One region of the Roseicyclus elongatus DSM 19469 genome, then DNA from elsewhere that is predicted to be linked to it. Evidence: riboswitches for the same ligand, from Rfam matches in the RefSeq annotation. Region 1 holds a riboswitch; the other holds the start of a gene.

Region 1 (7,414 bases):
ACATCGCCGAGCGTTTTCGCGGCGGCAAGCGTGAGGAGAAGGTGCGCGACCTCGCCTGGCGCGACTGGCCGGTGGAAAAGCGGCTGGAACATGCGCTGGTCAACGGCATCACCGAGTTCATCGAGGAAGACACCGAGGCCGCCCGCGCCGCTGCCGAGCGTCCGCTGCATGTCATCGAAGGGCCCTTGATGGCCGGCATGAACGTGGTGGGCGACCTGTTCGGCGCGGGCAAGATGTTCTTGCCACAGGTGGTGAAATCGGCCCGCGTGATGAAACAGGCCGTCGCGGTCCTGCTGCCATACATGGAAGAGGAAAAGCGCCTGTCGGGCGGCGACGGGCGGCAATCGGCGGGCAAGGTGCTGATGGCCACCGTCAAGGGCGATGTCCACGACATCGGCAAGAACATCGTCGGTGTCGTTCTGGCCTGCAACAACTACGAGATCGTGGACCTTGGCGTGATGGTGCCGCCGCAGAAGATCCTGCAGGTCGCCCGAGAGGAGAACGTGGATATCATCGGCCTGTCGGGCCTGATCACGCCATCGCTGGATGAAATGGTGCATCTTGCCTCCGAGATGGAGCGCGAAGGCTTCGACATTCCGCTGTTGATCGGGGGCGCGACCACGTCCAAGGTGCATACCGCCGTCAAGATCGCGCCGCGTTATGCGCGCGGTCAGGCCGTCTATGTCACGGATGCCAGCCGCGCCGTGGGCGTGGTGGGCGCGCTGCTCAGCCCGACGCAGAAAGACGCCTATGTCGCCGGCATCCGGTCCGACTATGCCGACGTCGCCGAAAAGCACGAACGCGGTGAACGCGCCAAGCAACGTGTCCCGCTGGCCGCCGCGCGGGCCAATGCCCTCAGGCTGGACTGGGACGCCTACACCCCGCCCGCCCCGACCTTTACCGGCACGCGGGGTATCGAGGATTGGGATCTGGCCGAGATCGCCCGCTACATCGACTGGACGCCCTTTTTCCACACATGGGAAATGCGGGGCGTCTATCCAAAGATCCTCGAGGACGAAAAACAGGGCGAGGCGGCGCGCGCCCTCTTTGCCGACGCGCAGGACATGCTGAAACGCATCATCGACGAACGCTGGTTCACGCCGCGCGCCGTTCTGGGCTTTTGGCCCGCGAACGCGGTCGGCGACGATATCCGGCTGTTCACCGGGGCGGATCGGGCCGAGACGCTGGCCACATTTCATACGCTGCGCCAGCAAACCGCCAAACGCGGCGACCGCCGCAACCTCGCCCTGTCGGATTTCATGGCGCCCGAGGGCAAGGGGGCCGATCATGTCGGCGGCTTCGTCGTGACCGCGGGCCCCGAAGAGATCGAGATCGCCGAGCGGCTGGACAAGGCCAACGACAATTTCGGCGCGATCCTCGTCAAGGCGCTGGCCGACCGGATCGCCGAGGCGATGGCCGAGATGTTGCACCAACGCGTGCGGCGGGAGTTCTGGGGCTATGCGACGGACGAGGCGTTCGCGCCGCAGGATCTGATCGGCGAGCCCTATGCCGGGATCCGCCCTGCCCCGGGCTATCCGGCGCAACCCGACCACACCGAAAAGCAGACGCTGTTCCGGCTCCTTGATGCCGAGGCAACGACGGGCGTGCGCCTGACCGAAAGCATGGCGATGTGGCCCGGCTCGTCGGTCTCCGGCCTCTATATCGGCCACCCCGACAGCTACTATTTCGGCGTCGGCAAGGTCGAACGCGACCAGGTGGAAGATTACGCGCAGCGCAAGGGCATGGACGTGGACGAGGCCGAGCGCTGGCTTGCGCCCATTCTGAATTACACGCCCGGATCCTCGCCAGACCGCGCCGCGGCGTGACCGGGCGGGCTGCGCGTGGGGTGATCGCAGCGCCCGACGCCTCTCGCCGCGCTTGCGCGCAGGCGGGCGGGGCGTGGGCAGATCAATTTTCTGAATCCAGCGCAACCCCTCACCATGTCGAGACAAAATGCCAGCCGGTGCGTAAGTTTCCGTTTGCACTCGCCGCCCGATCCACACTGCCCGCGATGGTGCGCAGGCGTCCTTTCAGGGGCGTCTGGCTGAAAAGGGAACACGGTGCGCCCGATGGTCCGACCGACCGGGCAAATCCGTGGCTGCCCCCGCAACTGTGAGCGGCGAGCGAGACCGGAGAACGCCACTGGGCCCAAGGCCCGGGAAGGACCGGTCGAGCAACAACCCGCAAGCCAGGAGACCTGCCATCTGACATGTTGGACCGGGCGGGGTGCACCGGGGGGACTGGGGACGCCACCGCCGGACCAGGCGGTTTCGTCCGTTGGCCTGCCGCCCCGCCGATGATGAGAGGCGGCAAAAATGCGACACGTGACAATCCCCTTTCCCGATGGGCAGCGGATTTTTCGCCTTGCCTATTCCAGCCGCGCGGCCGCCGGGTTGCAACGCCGCGAGGTCGTCACCCTGGCCGCCCAGTCGGAAACGAAGAACCGTCGCAACGGGGTCTCGGGCGTGCTCATTTCCAGCAAAGACACGTTCCTGCAATGGCTCGAGGGGCCGGCCGACGATGTCTGCGCCCTTATGGCGCGCATCACGGCCGATCCGCGGCACCGGGACATCTCGGTCCTGAGTGCCGGTTGGATGCCGACGCGGCGTTTTCCCGGCTGGCCGATGCGTCTTGCCGAACCTCCGGTGCAGGATGACAGCCTGCCAGGGGCGGTCCTCGGGCCCCGTGGTGGGGCGTTGGATGTCGACCAGGCGATGATCGCCTTCGAGCATGCGGCCCATGGCCATCGGCGGCGGATGCGACGGGACTTGAACGGCGGGGGCACACCGGTCAGCCTGGCCGAGCAGTTGGTGCGTTGCGGGTCCGACAGCCTGCCCAACCTGCCGCCGCCGGCCAGAAAGGATCTGCGCACGCGGGCGCAACTTGTCGACGAGGTCTGCGCCGCCTTCGCGAAGGGCTGGCAGGACGAGGTCTGGTCCACGGCCGAGATCGCGGTCGGGTTGGGGCATCTGAACTGCCTTTGGCAGCGCCTCGGGCGCAGTCCTTTGCCGTTGCGCGATCAGGGGTCGGTTGCCATCGTCGTGCCGCCGGGCAACTTCGAAATCCTCGGCGCGGTGGTCAAGGCCGATCTGCTGCGCGCTGCGGGCATGTCCGTTCAACTCGTGCTGGAAGGCGATATCGAGGCGACACTGGCCACCCTGTCGCGCACAGATCCGGCGTCGATCGTCATTGCGGGCCCACGAGTCGGTCTGGCGAGCGACGCGGACCGGACGGCCGAGTTGGCCCACCGGATCAAGGCCCGTATCCCGGATCGTCCGGTCCATGTCGGTGGCCGCGCCGGTGGCGCGCTGTGCGACTGGCCCGCGCGGCTGGGGTTTCGGCGCGATGCGACGGGACCGCTTCCGGCAAGTGATGTCGAATGGCTGGCGCTCTCGGTCATGGCGTGGATGGCGCGCGATGGGCGGTCATTGGCCTGACAGCGGCGCGGCCCGCTTTCTCGGGCCTCGCGCGATCGTTCGGCGGGCCTTGGCGCGCAGCCGGCGGCGTCACCCCGCGCCCTTGCGGATCAGATAGGTGTCCATGATCCAGCCATGGCGCGCGCGCGCCGCGGCGCGGGTGGCGACGATGCGCGGCCCGGCCTCGGCCAGCGGCCCGGCCTCGAGCACCTGCTCGGGCATGCCCAGAAACCCACCCCACCAGATATGCAGCCCCTCGGGCGGCAGGCGCTGGAAACTGCAGTCCCCGTCCAGCATCACGGCGACGGTTTCGGCCCCCTCGGGCCAGCCATGATCGCGCAGGCGGCGGCCGGTGGTGACGGTCACCGCCCCGTTCACAGTGTTGAACGGGACGGCATGCGCTGCTGTCAGAGCCTGCAAGGCGGTGATCCCCGGGACGACGCGCAAGCGCGGCCTCGGCACCAGGCGATCCGCGATCCGCAGGGTCGAGTCGTACAGCCCCGGATCCCCCCAGACCAGCAGCGCAACAGGCCCCCGCGGCTGCGCTGCCGCCATGGTCGCGGCCCAGATCGCGGCGATCTCGTCATGCCAGCGCGCCACCCGCTCGGCATAGGGCAGGCTGTCATCGCGCAGGGGCATGTCGAACTCGGCCACCGGGGCGGTGCTGCCGCAGGCCGCAAGGATCTGATGGCGCAATTCGGCAAGGTCGGACTTTTCCGCCCCCTTGCGCGGCACCATCACCAACGCCGCGTCACGCAGCGCGGCCCGCCCTTCGAGGGTCAGGTGATCGGGGTTCCCGGTGCCGATGCCGACCAGCCATAGCTCAGTCATCGTGAAAGCTCTCGGCCAAGGGGCCATAGAAGATGAGGGCGGGCTTGTCGCCGGTGCCCTTGGCCAGTTGATCGGCCAGGGCCGCAAGGGTGCTGCGCGCATAGCGGGCCGCGGGCGATCCGACCGCCTCGGCCAGCATGGCCGGGGTGTCGGCGGCCAGGCCGCGCGCCATCACTGCCTGCGCAAGCAGGGGAAAGGTGCGCTTGCCCATGAAGACGACGGTGCAGGCCGTGGCATCGGCCAGCGCGTCGAGGTCCAGATCGGCGGGCAGTTGGCCCGAGGCGTCATGCCCGGTCACGAATTGCACCCGCCGCGCGCTCAGCCGCCTCGTCAGCGGGATGCCCGCCGCCGCCGCCGCCGCAAAGGGCGAGGCGACGCCGGGTATGATCTCGAAGGCGATCCCCGCCTCGCGCAAGGCCACCAGTTCCTCTTCCAACCGTCCGAACAGCCCGCTGTCGCCGGATTTCAGGCGCACGACCCGCCCCCCGGCGCGCGCGTAATCCACCAGCAGGCGGCTGACATGGTGCTGCTTGGGCGAGGGGCGGCCCGCGCGTTTCCCGACCCCCACAAGGTCGGTACTGGGCCGGGCATGCGAAAGGATCGGACCGGCCGACAGATCATCGTACAGGATCGCATCGGCGCGCTTTATCCGGTCCAGCGCCTTGAGGGTCAAAAGCTCGGGGTCGCCCGGCCCCGATCCCACGAAACTGACAAAGCCCGTCATCCGGCCTCTCCCGCGATCAGGTGAAAAAAGGTGCCGGTGGCATGGCCCCGCCGCGATCCCGTTTCGGGGACGGGATTGCCATCGGCATCGGTGACGCTGGCCAGCGGCGCGTCCGGCTGCTCGAGGATCGTCGAATAGTGGAACTCGTGCCCCTTGAGCGCCGCGCCGCTCCGGTGGCCGGGCATCGGCCCGTCAAGCACGGCGCGACGATAGCCGAGGTGGAACTTGCGACATTCGTAGGAGGTCACGAGGCCCAGCAACCCCGCCATCGCGTGACGGTGCCCGTCCTTGTCCACCAGGGCCTGCCCCATCGCCATGTAGCCCCCGCATTCACCATGGACCGGCCTGGTCCGGGCGTGCTGCCGCACCCCGTCCAGAAATCGCGTGGCCGCAGCCAGCCGACCGGCATGCAATTCGGGGTAGCCGCCGGGCAGCCAGACCAGATCGGCCGAGGGGTCGGGCGCCTCGTCGGCCAGGGGCGAAAACGGCAGGATCTCGGCCCCCGCCGCGCGCCAGCCCTGCACCAGATGCGGATAGGCAAAGGAAAACGCGGCATCCTGGGCCAGGGCGATCCGCTGTGCCGGGGGCGTTGGCAGCGCCCCTGCCCCCTTGGGCCCCGTCCCGCAGGCGACGGCACGGATCGCGGCCAGATCAACATGCGCGCGCAGAAAGGCGGCGTAGCCCGCGATCGCAGTCTCGAGGTCGGCATGCTCCACCGCCTGGACAAGGCCCAGATGCCGTTCGGGCAGCGCCAGATCGCCCCGCCTGGGCAGGGCGCCCAGAACCGGCAGGCCCGCGCGCGCCATCCCGAGGCGGGTCAAGCGCTCGTGCCGCGGGCTGGCCACCCGGTTCAGGATCACACCGGCAATCTGAACGTCCGGGTCGTAGCGGGCAAAGCCCAGCGCCGTGGCCGCTGCCGATTGCGCCTGCCCGCCCACGTCGAGGACAAGGATCACGGGCCAGCCCATCTTGCGCGCGATCTCGGCGCTGGCGCCGAACCCTGTCCGCCCGCGCGTCGCGACGCCATCGAACAGGCCCATGGCACCCTCGGCCACACACAGATCCGCCCCATGCGCCCTTGCCGCGATCGCGGACAAAAGGCCCTCGTCCATCGCCCAACTGTCGAGGTTGAACGAGGCCCGCCCGCAAGCCGCCCTGTGAAAGGCCGGGTCGATATAGTCGGGCCCGGATTTGAACGGTTGCACGCCGAACCCATCCTCGGCCAGGGCGCGCAGCAAGCCCAGCATCACGGTGGTCTTTCCCGTGCCCGAGGCCGGGGCCGACACCATCAGACCCGGGGGAAACGGCGGCACCGGCGCCTCAGTCATCGCCATCGCTCCAGCCGGCCCAGGGGCTGTCGGCCGATTGCGGGCGGTAGCGCCGGTCATAGTCGGGGGCGTAAAGCCGGCTTTCGGCGAAGCCCGTGGCCGCGATGGCCGGCCCGACAAGAATCAACGCGGTGCGCGAGATCCCCTCGGGCATCTCGTCGGCGATGCTGGCGAGGGTCGCGCGCACGATCCGCTCGTCCGGCCAGCTTGCCCGCCACACGACCGCGACCGGACAATCCGCACCGTAATGCGGCGTCAACTCGGCCACCACCCGGTCGAGATTCTGGATCGACAGGTGAATGGCCAGCGTCGCGCCGGTCGCGCCGAAGGCGGCCAGGGTCTCGCCCGCGGGCATGGAGGAGGCGCGGCCCTGCGTGCGGGTCAGGATCACCGACTGCGCCACCCCAGGCAGGGTCAATTCCGCCCCCAACGCGGCCGCAGCCGCGGCGAAAGAGGGCACACCGGGGGTGACCGAATAGGGAATGCCCATGGCGTCGAGCCGGCGGAGCTGCTCGCCCATCGCGGACCAGACCGACAGGTCGCCGGAATGCAGCCGCGCGACATCCTGCCCGGCGGCGTGGGCCGCCGCGATGTCGGCCATGATCGCATCGAGGTCCATCGAGGCCGTGTTCACGATACGCGCGCCATCGAGGCAATGGGCCAGCACCGCCTCGGGCACCAGAGACCCGGCATAAAGGCAAACGGGGCAGCGCGCGATCAGGTCGCGCCCCCGCAGCGTCAACAGATCGGCGGCACCGGGTCCGGCACCGATGAAATGCACGGTCATGTCTCGTCCCTTTCTGCCAGCGCGCAGGTCGCCATGCCATCGCCCGAGATCACGCGCGGCGCGATCAGCCGCGCACCGGGCCCGGCCGCGGCCAAAGCCGCCGCTTCGGCCAGGCTGCCCGTGCCGCGTGCCGCCTGCGACTGTGCGGACTGCGTCGCCGTCTCCTGCCCTGACAGGGTGGCGGCGTCAACCGGCTGGACGGGCAGGCCAACCGCCCGTGCAAAGCCGGAAAAGACCGCCGTCTGCGCCTTGTCCTCGGCGGTGGCGAGCATCGCAACCCGGCGGGCGCCGGCCGCCAGGGCCAGAGCCTGCGCCAGGCTTTCGCGCG
Region 2 (7,414 bases), 1.6 Mb from region 1:
GAATTGCGCTATGCGCTCGATATCGATCGGCTGGCGGCGGCCGCCATCGAACGCGGCGCGCGGGCGCGGCACATGACGCTGTAGGTCACACGCGGCAGAATGCTGCACCGCAGCGATTGACGTGGGTCAAGGCGTGTCCGACGATGGCGGCACACCCTGAGCGCATCCGCCCCAGCCCCGGACCCATGTCATGTCAGACCCTGCACCGACCCCCCTTCCGACCAAGGCCGCCCTGCCCGCCCCACGCCCGCAGCCCCGCCTGCCCGCGGCGCCCCCGCGCCCGGCCAGCCACAGCTACGATACGCTGGACCGGGCCACGCGCGCCGCATTGGCGCGGATGACCGGGGGCGTGTCGCCCTTTGCCTTGCTGGAATCCTGGACCGATTGGGCGGTGCATCTCAGCCGCGCGCCGGGGCGGCAGATGGCCTTGGCCGAACACGCCGCCGAAAACGCGGTAAAGCTGGGGGCCTACACGCTGCGCGCCCTGACCGAGGAAGGGCACCCCCCCGCCCCGTTCGCGCCGAAGGCCTATGATCACCGGTTCACGCATCCGTCATGGCAGAAACTGCCCTATGCGCTGTGGCAACAAAGCTTTCTGGCCACGCAGGATTGGTGGGACATGGCCACCGGACGAATCCGCGGCCTGCGCCCCGACAATGCCGATCGCGCCCGTTTCATCGCGCGCCAGACGCTCGACCTGTTTTCGCCGGCGAACTTTCCGTGGATGAACCCGCAGATCATCGAAGAAACGATCCGGCAGGACGGCAGGAACATCGCCGACGGCGCGGAACACTATTTCGAAGACCTGATGCATATCCTGACGCAAGAGCATCAGAGCCAGCCCGAAGGATACCGCGTGGGCGAGGATCTGGCCGCAACACCGGGCAAGGTCGTGATGCGCAACGAGATCTGCGAATTGATCCAGTACGCGCCCGAGACCGAAACGGTGAAATCCGAGCCGGTGCTGATCGTGCCGGCCTGGATCATGAAATACTATATCCTCGACCTGTCGCCCCATAACTCGATGGTGCGCTACCTGGTCGAACAGGGCTTTACCGTCTTCATGCTGTCCTGGCGCAACCCCGGCGCCGAGATGGCCGATCTGGGCCTCGACGATTACCGCCGGATGGGCGTGATGGCCGCGCTGGACGCGATCAGCGCCATCGTGCCGGGGCAAAAGGTGCATGCCAATGGCTACTGCCTGGGCGGGACGCTCTTGTCGATCGCGGCGGCGACCATGGCGCGCGATGGCGACGACCGGCTGGCCTCGGTCACGCTGATGGCGGCGCAGACCGATTTCGCCGAAGCGGGCGAATTGCTGCTGTTCACCGACGAGTCGCAGGTCGCCTTCATCGAGGATCTGATGTGGGATCAGGGCTATCTGGACCGGCCGCAGATGACGCGCACCTTCGCCACGATGCGGGCCGAGGACCTGATCTATTCGCGCGCGGTGCAGCGCTATTTCCTGGGCCGGCCCGACATGCCCAGCGATCTGGGCGTGTGGAACAACGACACCACGCGGATGCCGGCCCGGATGCATGCCGAATACCTGCGCGGTCTGTTCCTGGAAAACCGTTTGACGGCGGGGCGTTACGCGGTTGACGGCCGGGTGATCGCGCTCAAGGACATCAAGGCCCCCATGTTCGTCGTCGGCACCGAGAACGATCACATCGCGCCTTGGCGGTCTGTCTACAAGGCCAAGCTGTTCACCGATGGCGATTTCCGGTTCTGCCTGGTCAAGGGCGGCCACAATGGCGGCATCGTCAGCGAGCCCGGCCACCCGCGCAAGCATTACCGCCTGGGCCATCGCGAACCCGGTGCCTTCTACATGGACCCCGATACTTGGCTGGCCGATCACGACCCGATTCCGGGCAGCTGGTGGATCGCCTGGGCCGATTGGCTGGCCGAACAATCCAGCGGCGAGGGGCCACCCCCCGCCATGGGGGCCGACGGCCATGCCCCGATCTGCGACGCCCCGGGCGACTACGTGCATCAGGTCTAGGCGTCGTCCGGCCTTGACCGCGACAGGCCCGCGCGCCTACCCCTATGGGTGATGGTGCCCCGCATCGCGTGCGGGGTGAAAAGGGAATGCGGTGCGGGGCCCTGCCCCAAGTCCGCGACTGCCCCCGCAACTGTAGGCGGCGTGCCCCCCCCGAAATGCCACTGGGCCGAAAGGTCCGGGAAGGCCGGGGGCGCAAAACTCCGCAAGTCAGGAGACCTGCCATCGTCCATTCACCCAAGCCCGGGCGGGGTGCCCCGGAACAGGAGACATGCGATGATCTGGTCCGACGAGACCCATTCCTATCAAGCCACCATGTGCCCGCGGATCGGCAAGGCCTGCCCCGAGGCGGCGTGCCTGGTCGCGCAACTGGCCCGCAGCGTGGCCGAGGCCCGTGCGTTCACGCAACCCGATTTCGAGGTCGCGGGCTTTGGCCGCCTTGAGGGCTGCAGCGATACCTGTAGTGCGCGGTTCATCGCGACGCATGCGCGCGTGCGCCTGTTCTGCGGCGTCGAGGCCGACAGCGCCATGGCCCCGCTGGACGCCCTGGCCGATGCGATGTTCGGGGCGGCAGGGCATGGTGGCCCGGTATCGGCGGCGGCCCTGCCACAGCGGCCGCTGGCGCTGCTCGAAGCGCGCCCGACCGCCTGATGCCCGCCCCCGACGCCCACCGGTCTGTTCAGGCGTAGACGGCGCCCCAGCGCTCGATCAGCGCCTGTTGCAACCGTTTGGCGCGGCCATTGTAGCTGCGGCCGCCGGGCGGGCGCTCCATCTGGGCCTGGGTCAGGGCGGCGCGGCGGTCGAGATCGGCGCAGAAGATCGCAAAGGCCAGATCGCGCCCCGTGGGCAGACGCACATAGCCCGCCAGCGACGACACGAAGTTCAGCGTGCCGGTCTTGGCCACCACCGACAGGGGGTGATCCGGTATCGCATTCCCCGCATCGTCCCGCATCGGGATGTCCTTCATCAGGTCGCGCAACAGGCCGTTCGGCCCTGCGGTGACAAGGGCGCTGGTCATGTCCTGCGGGCGCAGGCGGCTGTCGACGCCCAGGCCGGAATGATCGACGAAGCGCGCGTGACGCGCGCCCAGACGGTCCTCCATCCAGGCCGCCATTTCGGCCCCGCTTTCGGCCAGACTGGCCGGGCGCACGCCCCCCGCCTGCGTGGCCAGCAGGCCCACGACCTCGGCCGTCAGGTTGGTGGACCAGCGCATCATGCCGCGCAGAATATCCTCGAGCGGATCCGAGACATGTTCGGCTAGCACAGCGGCCCCCATCGGGGCGCTTTCCGAGAAGGCCGGGCCATCCAGAACGATGCCGTAGCTGCGCGCCAGCGTCTGGAAAACCTCGGCCACATAGACGGCGGGCCGCCGCGTCGGCAGCCAGCGCGCCCCGCCATTGCCCAGGGCGCCGCGCGCCACGGTCCAGACGTCGCGCGCATCGGTGGCCTCGAAGGTGTAGACGGGGAAATCGCGGTCCTCGACGGTCATTTGCGAGGATTGCACGCCGGGCGAATAGCTGGACGACCGCGCCTGCATCGTGACCGCGTAATCGCCGTTTTCGCGCGTCCATTCGAAATGGACACGGTTGAAGTTGAGGTTCAGTGCCGAAATCGACGGGTTGTAGCCGGCATGCGGCAACTGGCCCGGATCGATCTGATAGATGAAAGGCAGCGCATCGGTGGCCAGCCGCAACTGCCCCGTGACCTCGCGCACGCCGGCATCGGCCAGCGCGCCGGCCATCCCTGCCAACGCGTCGGTATCGAAGACAGGGTCGCCCGACCCCACAAGCCACAGATCGCCATCGAGACGGCCATCGGTCAGAGTGCCATCGGTCACCAGCCGCGTGCGAAACCGGTATCCCGGCCCCAGCCGGTCGAGCGCATAGGCCGTGGTGACCGCCTTGGCCACCGAGGCCGGCGGCAGGCCGAACAGGGGATGGGCCACTTCCAGCATCCGGCCGGTCGCGGCATCGGCCACGGCGAACCCGACCCGCCCCCCGAGCTCGGCGCGCGCGATCAGATCGGCGGCCTCGGGGATGGAGCGTTCGAAAATCCCGTCCGGCCGGATCAGCGGACGCAGGGACCTGTCGGGCGCGCCGGCAAAGGCACCACCCGCAACGGTGCTGCCCATCGCGGCAACCGCCCCGTTCAAGAATGCGCGTCTCGAAACCATTTGGTCAAATATCCATAACTTGCCGAGAGGTTAAGCAGACAGGCGGATTCGTCTCAAGCCCTGCCCATTGCGGCGATCGCCGCCATGGCGCAGCCGCCGCCTTGGCAAGAGCGTGTGTTTCCGACGCCCTGTCAACGCGATAAGGGCGGTGGCCATGCCGTCAGACAGGGCGCGCGCGCGGGCTTTGATGACGCTGGCCTTGGCGCTGGTCCATGCCGGGGGCTTGGCGGGAAAGCTGCGGATCGGCGGCGACGGGGTGGTGCCCCACTGGCTGGCGTTCAGCCGATTCGCCCTTGGCGCGGCGTGCCTGCCGCGGGACTGGCGCGTCTGGCTGCGCCGGCGGGCAGTCACGGGGGATATCGCCCCGATCCGGGCAAGGCGACGGACCGACCCGAGCGCAAACGGGGTCGCTGCGGTCTTTATCGGGCTCATCCTGTCCGGCCTCCTGTCCATATGGCTGCGGCGCGGCCCGGCCTTGTGGGGCGGCTCGGGCTGATCCGCATCGGTTTCCTTTGCGTCACTTTGGGTGCGAAACCGGGCTTTGGCATGACGCCGGGTGCGGGCATTGCGGTGCTGGCAGGGATTTTCCGTGGCGGCTTCCTGACCGGGTCGCGCCGGGTCGCGGGCGTGACGCTACCACTCGCCACGTTCGCGGATCTCGGTCGAGGACAGATCGACCATGGGCAGATTCAGAAAGCACCAGGCGGGGGTCCGGGCATAGGCCAGGACAGGCGCTGCCGAGGCGGGCCGTTTCGCCGCGCGATAGATCTGCGCCGCCTTGGCCGTGCGTGCCGAGATGCGCTGACCCGGACGGGCCAACACCCCGATGGGCACGTTTTCCATGATCCAGCGCCAGTGCTGCCAGCGGTGAAACTGCGCGAGGTTGTCGGCCCCCATCAGCCAGACGAACCGCACACCGGGCGCGCGTGCAAAGAGTGCCGCCAGCGTTTCGGCTGTGTAGCGGGTGCGCAGATGCGCCTCGATATCGGTGACGTCGATGCGCGGATGATCGACCAATGCACGGGCCGCCTGCATCCGCCGATCCAGCGGCGCGGGGCCATTTTCCTTGAGCGGATTGCCGGGGCTGACCAGCCACCACAGCCGGTCGAGGTCAAATCGCTTCAGCGCCTCGCGGCTGACATGCAGATGCCCGGCATGGGGTGGATCGAACGACCCCCCAAAAAGCCCGATCACCTGTCCGGGCGCGGTATATGGCATCACATGACGCTGCATCGCCTGCCCCATAAAGGGTTTGGCCCGCGCGCGGAAGGTCCGGCGCGCGTTGACATCTGCGGGATGGACGCGAAGGTGGGATACCAATCCCTTTGGTCCGGAGTTTTCATGACGCGCCTTTCGCTTTCCGCCCTTGCCCTGTCGCTGTGCCTGGCCGCCCCCCTCGCAGGCCGATCCCGCCGCGGATGCCCGCCGCATTGCCGAATTGACCCTGACCGAAGAGATGTTCGCCGCGGTCATGAGTTCGCAGGCGCCGATCATCGCCTCGGCGCTGCAGAACAACCTGCGCATGCAGGGGATCGACCTTTCCGATCCGCAACGCTTTACCGAGATCCTGACCGAGGAGATGCTGGCCGAGTTCACCACCCGCATGCGGGCGGAAACCGCGCCGCTCTATCTGAATGCCTTTTCCCCCGAGGATCTGGCCGGGATCGTCGCCTTCTACGAGTCAGAGACCGGCCGCGCCCTGTTGGCCGCCACCCCGATGCTGACACAACAAGGCGCGGTGATTGGCGGACGCGTCGGGACGGAACTGGGCCAGACGCTCGGACCGCGCATCGCCGCGCGTCTGCAGGCCGAAGGCATCCAGTTGACCACCGACCCGGCGATGAACCAGCGCCTGATCGACAGCCTGCGCTGAGCGCGCCCTGCCCCGGAGCCGGTGGTTCGGTGACGGGGGCCAATTCGGCCTTTCCTGCGATTGCCCATCCCGCGCGGCATGGCTACATACGTCCAAACCCTGACTTTCAGCGAGCGGAGCTACGCATGGCCTCCTACCAATACGTCTATCACATGGATGGCGTCTCCAAGACATATCCCGGCGGCAAGAAATGCTTCGAAAACATCCGTCTGAGCTTCCTTCCCGGCGTGAAGATCGGCGTCGTGGGCGTGAACGGCGCGGGCAAATCCACGCTGCTGCGCATCATGGCCGGCTGGGACAAGGATTTCACCGGCGAGGCCTGGGCCGCCGAGGGCGCGCATGTGGGCTACCTTCCGCAGGAACCGCAGCTGGACGAAAGCCTGACGGTGCGCGAGAACGTGATGCTGGGCGTGGCCGATAAGAAGGCCAAGCTGGACCGGTTCAACGAGCTGGCGATGAACTACAGCGACGAAACCGCCGACGAGATGGCGCAGTTGCAGGACGAGATCGACAGCAACAACCTGTGGGATCTCGACAGCCAGATCGACGTCGCGATGGAGGCGCTGCGCTGCCCCCCCGACGATGCCAGCCCTGCCAACCTGTCGGGCGGTGAGGCGCGCCGAGTCGCGCTGTGCAAGCTGCTGCTCGAAGCGCCCGACATGCTGCTCTTGGACGAGCCGACCAACCACCTGGACGCGGAAACGATCGCGTGGCTGCAACAGCATCTGATAGACTACAAGGGCACCTGCCTGATCGTCACCCATGACCGCTATTTCCTGGATGACATCACCGGCTGGATCCTGGAGTTGGATCGCGGCCGCGGCATTCCCTACGAGGGGAATTATTCAAGCTGGCTGGAGCAGAAGGCCAAGCGGCTTGAACAGGAAGCGCGCGAGGACAAGTCCAAGCAGAAGACGCTGGAGCGTGAGCTGGAATGGATCCGCGCCGGTGCCAAGGCGCGGCAGGCCAAGCAAAAGGCCCGGATCAACGCCTATGAGGAACTGGCCAGCCAGTCCGAGCGCGAAAAGGTCACGCGCGCTCAGATCGTCATCCCCAACGGCCCGCGCCTGGGCAACCGGGTGATCGAGGTCGAGAACCTGAAAAAGGGCTATGGCGACACGCTCTTGATCGAGGATCTGACCTTTTCCCTGCCGCCGGGCGGGATCGTCGGCGTGATCGGCCCGAACGGCGCGGGGAAATCCACGCTGTTCCGCATGCTTACCGGGCAGGAACAGCCCGATGACGGCACGCTGGAATACGGCGACACGGTGAAACTGTCCTACGTGGACCAGTCGCGCGATGCGCTGGATGCCGACAAGACCGTCTGGGAAGAGATCTCGGGCGGGGCCGAGGTGATCGAACTGGGCGA

What was found. A riboswitch is a leader RNA that binds a small molecule or an ion and turns the genes downstream of it on or off. The one in region 1 is predicted to bind cobalamin.
Region 2: another riboswitch for cobalamin. It lies ahead of ROSELON_RS02280 (hypothetical protein); the one in region 1 lies ahead of ROSELON_RS17510 (BLUF domain-containing protein).

Annotation. Positions count from the first base shown of each region.
Region 1 is NZ_CP004372.1:2,087,172-2,094,585, reverse strand. It holds partial or broken gene metH (methionine synthase) at 1-1,826, shown strand, start outside; cobalamin riboswitch at 1,996-2,219, shown strand; gene ROSELON_RS17510 (BLUF domain-containing protein) at 2,316-3,437, shown strand; gene cobF (precorrin-6A synthase (deacetylating)) at 3,507-4,247, opposite strand; gene cobA (uroporphyrinogen-III C-methyltransferase) at 4,240-4,971, opposite strand; gene ROSELON_RS10170 (cobyrinate a,c-diamide synthase) at 4,968-6,299, opposite strand; gene cobM (precorrin-4 C(11)-methyltransferase) at 6,292-7,086, opposite strand; gene ROSELON_RS10160 (cobalamin biosynthesis protein) at 7,083-7,414, opposite strand, start outside.
Region 2 is NZ_CP004372.1:455,130-462,543, forward strand. It holds gene ROSELON_RS02270 (tellurite resistance TerB family protein) at 1-84, shown strand, start outside; gene ROSELON_RS02275 (PHA/PHB synthase family protein) at 191-2,002, shown strand; cobalamin riboswitch at 2,038-2,240, shown strand; gene ROSELON_RS02280 (hypothetical protein) at 2,276-2,650, shown strand; gene dacB (D-alanyl-D-alanine carboxypeptidase/D-alanyl-D-alanine endopeptidase) at 2,679-4,130, opposite strand; gene ROSELON_RS02290 (hypothetical protein) at 4,327-4,668, shown strand; gene ROSELON_RS02295 (nicotinate-nucleotide adenylyltransferase) at 4,806-5,405, opposite strand; gene ROSELON_RS17285 (DUF2059 domain-containing protein) at 5,644-6,045, shown strand; gene ettA (energy-dependent translational throttle protein EttA) at 6,171-7,414, shown strand, end outside.